DNA from 2 places in the Rhizobium sp. BK529 genome. Region 2 is predicted to be linked to the other one. Evidence: predicted binding sites of a transcription regulator. Region 2 holds the regulator's gene; the other holds the start of a gene.
What was found. The regulator PhoB, encoded in region 2, activates phosphate uptake and scavenging genes when phosphate is short. The targets are predictions, from matches to a motif close to TGTCATNNANCTGTCAT.
Positions count from the first base shown of each region.

Region 1: a site for PhoB is predicted at 1,527-1,543, ahead of FHX08_RS01460 (DUF1045 domain-containing protein). Genes of this name have one in related genera too.

Region 1 is NZ_JACIAU010000001.1:297,141-301,202, forward strand. It holds gene mnmD (tRNA (5-methylaminomethyl-2-thiouridine)(34)-methyltransferase MnmD) at 1-327, opposite strand, end outside; gene FHX08_RS01455 (FAD-binding oxidoreductase) at 326-1,504, shown strand; gene FHX08_RS01460 (DUF1045 domain-containing protein) at 1,621-2,328, shown strand; gene puuE (allantoinase PuuE) at 2,428-3,351, shown strand; gene uraD (2-oxo-4-hydroxy-4-carboxy-5-ureidoimidazoline decarboxylase) at 3,351-3,848, shown strand; gene alc (allantoicase) at 3,849-4,062, shown strand, end outside.
Region 2 is NZ_JACIAU010000001.1:2,920,021-2,924,082, reverse strand. It holds gene pstB (phosphate ABC transporter ATP-binding protein PstB) at 1-541, shown strand, start outside; gene phoU (phosphate signaling complex protein PhoU) at 586-1,299, shown strand; gene phoB (phosphate regulon transcriptional regulator PhoB) at 1,528-2,211, shown strand; gene FHX08_RS14705 (pyrroline-5-carboxylate reductase) at 2,337-3,125, opposite strand; gene FHX08_RS14700 (GcrA family cell cycle regulator) at 3,425-3,955, opposite strand.

The DNA.
Region 1 (4,062 bases), 2.6 Mb from region 2:
GATTTCCTCGCGGCGCATCGGATAGAGTTCGAAGGACATGAAATGCAGATGCTGACCGGGCTGGCGATGGAGCTTCCATTGGCGCCAGGTCTCCGAGAAATTCAGTCCGGTGCCGAAGCCGAGTTCGCCGATGAGAAAACTCGGGCGACCATTCCACCGTTCGGGCAGGCCATTGCCGGCGAGGAAGACGTGACCGCATTCCAGCCTTCCATCGGTCTGGCAATAAAAATGGTCGCCAAAGGCGGTCGAATAGGGCATATCGCCGTCGCGCCATTCGAGGGGCTGCGGCTTGCCCGCGCCGATCTGATCGGGATTGATATCTGTCATGGAAAAAGCCGATAGTCCCGCCCCGGTCTCGGGTCAATCATCCATCGACCTTCTGATTGTCGGTGGTGGCATTATGGGTCTATGGGCGGCCGTCCACGCCGAGCGTCGCGGCATGAAAACTCTGCTTGTCGATGCCGGACATCTCGGCAGCGGAGCGAGCGGCGGGCTGCTCGGCGCCTTGATGCCTCATATGCCGGATCGCTGGTCGGCGAAGAAGCAGTTCCAGTTCGATGCGCTGGTCTCACTAGAGGCAGAGATTGCCACCATTGAGGAGGCGACCGGCCTTTCGGCCGGTTATAGGCGCTCCGGCCGGCTTATTCCGCTGCCAAAGCCGCATCTGCGCAAGATCGCGCTTGGCCATTCCGCTGATGCCGAGGTTTATTGGAGAGCGGGAGAACGGCGTTTCCATTGGCATGTGCTGGACCGGCCGCCGGGTGAAGGCTGGCTCGACCCGGCCGCCGGCGAAAGCGGTTTCGTGCACGACACGCTTGCCGCTCGTGTTGCGCCCCGTGGGCTGGTTGCTGCCCTCAAGGCCTTCTTGCTGACGGCACGGCATGTGCGCGTGCTCGAGAATACGGAGATAACGAAGCTCGATCCGGCGCGGGGGACTGCGGCGATCGAGGGCGGAACAATCGCTTTCGGGCGCAGCATCCTTGCTGCCGGGCATCGCTCCTTTCCCTTGCTCGCGACCCTGACGACGGGATTGCAACGTCCTCTCGGCCAGGCTGTGAAAGGCCAGGCGGCGCTGCTTGCCGCCGATATCGACCCTGGCTTGCCGACCATCTTCCGAGACGGGCTTTATGTAGTGGCGCATGAGGGTGGACATGTGGCTGTCGGCAGCACCAGCGAGAACAGCTTTGCCGATCCCTTTTCCACGGATGAACAGCTCGACGCGCTGATTGAAGCCGCGCGCGAGATGGTGCCCGCGTTGCGCGACGCGCCAGTTGTCGAGCGCTGGACCGGACTGCGGCCCAAGGCGATCGATCGAGATCCGATGGTCGGCGCACATCCCGAGAGTCAGAATCTCATCGCCCTGACCGGCGGGTTCAAAGTCAGTTTCGGGCTCGCGCACCGGCTGGCGGAAGCGGCAATATGCATTGCAAGCGATGCAAATGCAGAATTTTTATTGCCGGAAAGCTTTGCGATTTCAAACCACATCGCAGTCTCTTCACGTTAAACGTGAATTAGAAGCCGCTCCGTTTCGTTATTCTGTCATGCAAATCACCTATCTGCTTGCGCATCGAAAGCGCGGAATGTGATCCGCGCTCACCTCAATCAGTTGGAGGAAATTGCATGCGCTATGCCATTTGCTTCACGCCATCAGCGAGCGATCCGCTCTCGCATGTGGCCGCCAATTGGCTTGGCCGCAACGTATTTTCAGGCGAAATGGTCGAGCCCCCGGCAGTCCGCGGTCTCGGTATCCACGAGATCGCCTTTCATACGGCAGTGCCGCGTCGCTACGGGTTCCATGGCGTGTTGAAGGCTCCTTTCCACCTCTCTTCAGAGGTTTCCGAATCGCAACTCCTGCGCGATCTGATGCGATTTTGCGGGACGCTTACGCCTTTCCAGATTCCGCGTCTGGAGGTTGCGCGCCTCGGCACCTTCTATAGCCTCTCTCCGATCCGACCCTGCGATCAGGTTCACTATCTTGCCTCGGCAATCGTTCAGGAGTTCGATCGTTTCCGCGCGCCGCTAAGTGAAGCGGATATCGAACGCAGCGATCCGGACGGTCTTTCGGCGGCGCAATTCGCCAATCTGCATCGCTGGGGCAACCCCTACGTGATGGATGAATTCCGCTTCCATATGCCGGTTACGGGACCGGTCAACGCTGTCGACATGCCGCGCATCGAACAGGCGCTACGCTCTGTCTTCGACGCCGTGCTGCTCGAACCGGTGACGGTCTCGAATGTGGCGCTGATGATCGAGGAAGGTACCGGCGGACCATTCCGCGTGCACTCGCTGCACCCGATGGGCAAGGTGAGCGCGCGCAAGATCGCCTGAGGCGCGCGCTGAAGGCCGAAAGGCGATACCGCAGTTTTACGGCTCGACATTCCGCCCGTGGATGCTACCGTTTCACCTGTCTTTTCAGAAGGTGATTTGATGGTATCCGAGACCTATCCGCGTAATCTCGTCGGCTATGGGCGCGCCACGCCCGATCCGAAATGGCCCGGCGAGGCACGCGTCGCAGTGCAGTTCGTCATCAATTACGAAGAGGGTGGCGAAAGCTCTATCCTTGACGGCGATTCGGCTTCGGAAAATCTCCTGTCGGAGATCGTCGGCGCGCAGCCCTGGCCGAACCAGCGCAATCTCAACATGGAGTCGATCTACGAATACGGCTCCCGCGCCGGTTTCTGGCGGCTCTGGCGTCTCTTCACCGATCTCAAGGTTCAAGCGACCGTCTATGGCGTGACTCTCGCGATGGCGCGCAACCCGGAAGCGGTCGCCGCCATGAAGGAAGCCGGCTGGGAGATCGCCAGCCACGGCTATCGCTGGCTGGAGTACAAGGATTTCTCTGAGGAACTGGAGCGCAAGCACATTCAGGAAGCCGTACGGCTGCATACGGAGCTGACGGGCGAGCGGCCCTACGGCATGTACCAGGGCAAGCCCTCCGATAATACGTTGCGGCTGGTGCAGGAGGAGGGCGGTTTCCTCTATTCGTCGGACTCTTATGCCGACGATCTGCCCTATTGGGTGAAAGGCATCGACGAAAAGCCTTTCCTCATCATTCCCTATACGCTTGAAACCAACGACATGCGCTTCGCCACGCCGCAAGGCTTCAATTCCGGCGACCAGTTCTTCACCTATCTCAAGGATGCGTTCGACACGCTCTATGAAGAGGGCAAGGAAGGCAGCCCGAAAATGATGTCCGTCGGCCTGCATTGCCGTCTCGTCGGCCGGCCGGGTCGTGCGGCGTCGCTCAGGCGTTTCATGGAATATGTGCTGAAGCACGACAAGGTCTGGATCCCGCGCCGCATCGAGATTGCACAGCACTGGCATGCGAACCATAAGCCGGAGACGATCTGATGATTTCGCGTAGTGAATTCGTGTCCCGCTTCGGCGGCGTCTTCGAGCATTCGCCCTTCATCGCAGAGCGAGCCTATGATGACGGCTTTGTCGGTGAAAAGCTGACGGTGGACCGCGTGCACACGGAGCTCGTCGCCATTTTCCGTGCGGCAAGCAAGGAGGAGCGTCTCGGCGTCTTGCGCGCTCATCCCGATCTTGCCGGGAGGCTGGCGATATCGGGTGAATTGACTGAAGAGAGCAAAAAGGAACAGGCGAGCGCCGGGCTCGACCGGTTGAACCCTGAAGAGCACGCCCGTTTCACCGAGCTCAATGCCGCCTATACGCAGAAATTCGGCTTTCCTTTCATCATCGCGGTGAAGGGGCTGAACAAGGACGATATCCTCGCCGCTTTCGAAAAACGGATCGACAATACCAGCGACGAAGAATTCGTGACTGCGGCAGCCGAGGTCGAAAAGATCGCGCTGCTGCGCCTGACATCCATGCTTTCGGAGACCTGAATGACCGATACGACCGATACCAGCCTGCCGGCCTTTGCCAACGGCGCCATCAACCTCGCCTCGGCCCGTCTCGGCGCCAAGGGGCTTTATGCCACGGACGAGTTCTTCGCGCCGCTAGAGCGCATGCTGCAGGATGTGCCGGCAAGCTTCGATCCGGATCTTTACGACGACAACGGCAAGTACATGGACGGCTGGGAAAGCCGCCGCAAGCGCG
Region 2 (4,062 bases):
CTACGATCCCGACATCGACGTCGTCGAACTCCGCGCCCGTGTCGGCATGGTGTTCCAGAAGCCGAACCCGTTCCCGAAGTCGATCTACGAAAACGTCTCGTATGGCCCGCGCATTCACGGCCTCGCCAAGTCCAAGGCAGACCTCGACCAGATCGTCGAGTCCAGCCTGCAGCGCGCCGGCCTCTGGAATGAAGTCAAGGATCGCGTGCATGAATCCGGCACCGGGCTTTCCGGCGGCCAGCAGCAGCGTCTGTGCATCGCACGCGCCGTCGCCGTCAGCCCGGAAGTCATCCTGATGGACGAGCCCTGCTCGGCGCTCGACCCGATCGCAACCGCCAAGGTCGAAGAGCTGATCCACGAGCTGCGTGAAAACTACACCATCGTCATCGTGACGCATTCCATGCAGCAGGCCGCGCGCGTATCACAGCGTACAGCCATGTTCCACCTCGGCAACCTGGTCGAGGAGAACGACACCGACAAGATGTTCACCAACCCGGACGATCCGCGTACCCAGGACTATATCATGGGCCGGTTCGGCTGAGTTTGGAGATGTGAAGCCTTCCCGATTTTCGAGGACAAAGCCCCATGGCATCGACACATATTTTCTCTGCTTACGATGACGACCTGAAGTTCCTGTCCCGGCGCATTGCCGAGATGGGCGGCCTTGCCGAACAGATGGGTGCCGACGCTGTTCGCGCGCTCGTCAACGGTGACACCGCGCTCGCACAGAAAGTCATCTCGGACGACGTGATCCTCGATCATGCCGAGCGCGAAATCAACGACAAGGCGATTGTCACGATCGCCCGTCGCCAGCCGATGGCCTCCGACCTTCGCGAGATCATGGGTTCGATCCGTATCGCCGCCGACCTCGAGCGCGTCGGCGATCTCGGCAAGAACACGGCCAAGCGTGTCATCGCCGTGCAGAGCACCGGCGTTCCGCGCAAGCTCGCCCGCGGTCTCGAGCATCTTTCCGAACTGGCGCTCGTCCAGCTCAAGGAAGTGCTCGACGTCTACACGACGCGTTCGGCCGACAAGGCAAAGTCGATCCGCGAGCGCGACGATGAAATCGACGCGATGTACACCTCGCTGTTCCGCGAACTCCTGACCTACATGATGGAAGATCCGCGCAACATCACGAGCTGCACGCATCTTCTCTTCTGCGCCAAGAACATCGAGCGCATCGGCGATCATGCGACCAACATCGCCGAGACGATCTACTACATGGCAACCGGTTCCCAGCCGGAGGGCGAGCGTCCGAAGGACGACAGCTCCAACACCGTCGGCGCAGTCACGGAGTAATCCGGACCTGCCCATTGCATGCGCGCCCTCGCCGGGGGCGCGCAGAAAGCATGTCGCGCAAAAGTGTGCAGCGGTTTTGCGATAACGACATGCGAAAAAAGCTTACAGCGCGGCAGCGGATCCGAAGGATCGCGACACGCTTTAGGTGCAGCCAATTCCGAGTTTCTGCATGGTCCCTTGTTTAAATCACCCCCGGTTTAAGGATCATGCATTAGGAGACTGACACGCATGATCCCAAGAGTTGCAGTTGTTGAAGATGAAGAGGCACTCAGCGTGCTTCTCCGCTACAACCTCGAAGCGGAAGGTTTCGAGGTGGATACGATCCTCCGTGGCGACGAGGCGGAAATCCGGCTTCAGGAGCGCACGCCGGACCTGCTCATCCTTGACTGGATGCTGCCGGGCGTTTCCGGCATCGAGCTCTGCCGCCGACTGCGCATGCGACCGGAGACCGAGCGCCTGCCGATCATCATGCTGACGGCACGCGGCGAGGAAAGCGAGCGCGTTCGCGGTCTCTCGACCGGCGCCGACGACTATGTCGTCAAGCCCTTCTCCACGCCGGAGCTTGTCGCCCGCGTCAAGGCGATGCTGCGCCGCGCCCGTCCCGAGGTTCTCTCCACCGTTCTGAAGTGTGGAGATATCGAGCTCGATCGCGAAACCCATCGCGTTCATCGCAAGAGCCGCGAAGTCCGCCTCGGTCCCACCGAATTCCGCCTGCTGGAATTCCTGATGTCATCGCCGGGCCGGGTCTTCTCCCGTTCCCAGCTTCTGGACGGCGTCTGGGGCCATGACATCTATGTGGACGAACGCACCGTCGACGTCCATGTCGGCCGCCTGCGCAAGGCGCTGAACTTCTCCAACATGCAGGACGTCATCCGCACCGTCCGCGGTGCGGGATATTCCATGGAAGCTTAATCCGAGTGATCGGAGGTCCAGACGGGTCGCCCGCTTGACGGGCGGCCTGTTTGTCTATGTGGAACTCCCAACTCCTAATGAAAGCCGACACCCAGCGCCGAAGCGAGCCTCGAAAGAACCTGCTTTTACAGGCGGATGCGCGCAAGAATTCGATCAAGAGCCTTTTGCAGAGCCGCCATGCCGCCGAACGCGCGAAAGTCTTCGAGCACCTGTTCATTCAATCCGCCCTTGGTCGAATGCTCACCGATGAGCTCGTCGAAACTCGCCATAGGTTTTGAACGGGCGGCATGGGCGAGGCCGGAAAACAATTGACGGAGGTAGGCGTCGCCAGACGGTCCCGAAAGCCCCTGGCTCTGCAGCCAGGTCGACGTCGCCTCAAGGATGCCGAAATAGCTGGCCATCAGGCAGCTCGCCACCGCGAGAAGTTCGAACTCAAGTTTGTTTTCAACCTGGATCGCCGTTCCGAGCGCCGAAAAGAGGGCGTGGGAAACTTCGTCGGGCGGGTAGATCGCAGTCGCCCCCTGAAGATCTGCGACGAACGGAAGTGGAATTGCCAGGCTTAGGCGAACCGGTGGATCGATCCACGCCAGCAGTTGATCCATTGGCGTGGCCGCGACAAAGCTGATGACATGGTGGCCCGGCCGAAATCGGAGCGAGCGGACGACCTCCTCGGCAATTTGCGGCCTCACGGCCAAAAATGCGAGATCGGAGCGGTCGAGGACATCCTGATTGCTTAAAGCGATCGACACATTCTCGTTTGCCGCCGCGAGACGGGCGGCGACGCCTGCGTTACGCGGTGACAGCACGATCGGTGTGTCGCGAAACGCTGTCTTGCCCAATCCGGTGACGACGGCCTCTGTAATCGTGCCCGTCCCGACGAATCCCATTGTCATGCGCTTCGGATCGATCTCCATTGGCACCCCTGAGCGACTGTTTGCGCCGTGCTACTCGACGAGAATACCGCATCTGGATCAGAAAATCGCGCTACAGCGCCATGACGACCGTTCCATGCCGGTCGAGGCTGAAACGCATCGGTGATGTTGGCCACATAAGTTCGCATTGTCAGGCATGGTGGAAGGCCGGCAGAGCTCGGCCTTCGAACGACCGTGGCCGGGAGCCGTTTTCCCGCGCTCCTGTGCCGGCTAAAAAAATCACCCCTCCGCGCATCGGCGAGGAGGGGTGACGGTACGTTTGGTCTGTTGGAGGTCGCCGATCAGGCGACCCGGACAGCCTTGCGGCGTTCGCTGACCGGCTGATAGGCGAGGCGCGCATGATAGTTGCAGTAGGGCGATGAATCCGGGGAGTCGCAGCCGCAGAAGTAGAAGTCGTCCTTCAGCGGGTCGCCGACCGGCCACTTGCAGGTGCGCTCTGTCAGCTCCGTCAGTCCGAGGCGACGGGAGATCGGCACGACCACGTTTGCGGCCGGCACGTAGTCCATCTCCTCGACGGTTTCGATCTCGATCTCTTCCTTCAGCATCGTTGCGCCCTGCTGGCGCGTCACGGTGCGGGTGGCGATGCGAGATGTATAGTTCGGAGCGCGCGGTGCCGAGGTATTGCGCTTCGGCGCACGCGCCGTGGTTGCCGTACCGCCGGCCTTGGCGCGGCCGGGAAGACTGAGCCGGTGAACCTTGCCGATAACAGCGTTTCTACTCACCCCGCCAAGCTGCGCAGCGATCTGGCTGGCGCTCAACCCCTCCGACCAAAGCTTCTTGAGCTTCTCGACACGCTCGTCTGTCCAGTTCATGCCCTGTCTCCGCCTTTGCGTTGGTGATGGCAGAATCCCTCACCGTTGCCTCGGAAGCTTCCGAAGCAAGAAACGCCTGATAAATTTAGGTGACTAGTTCCGCCGCA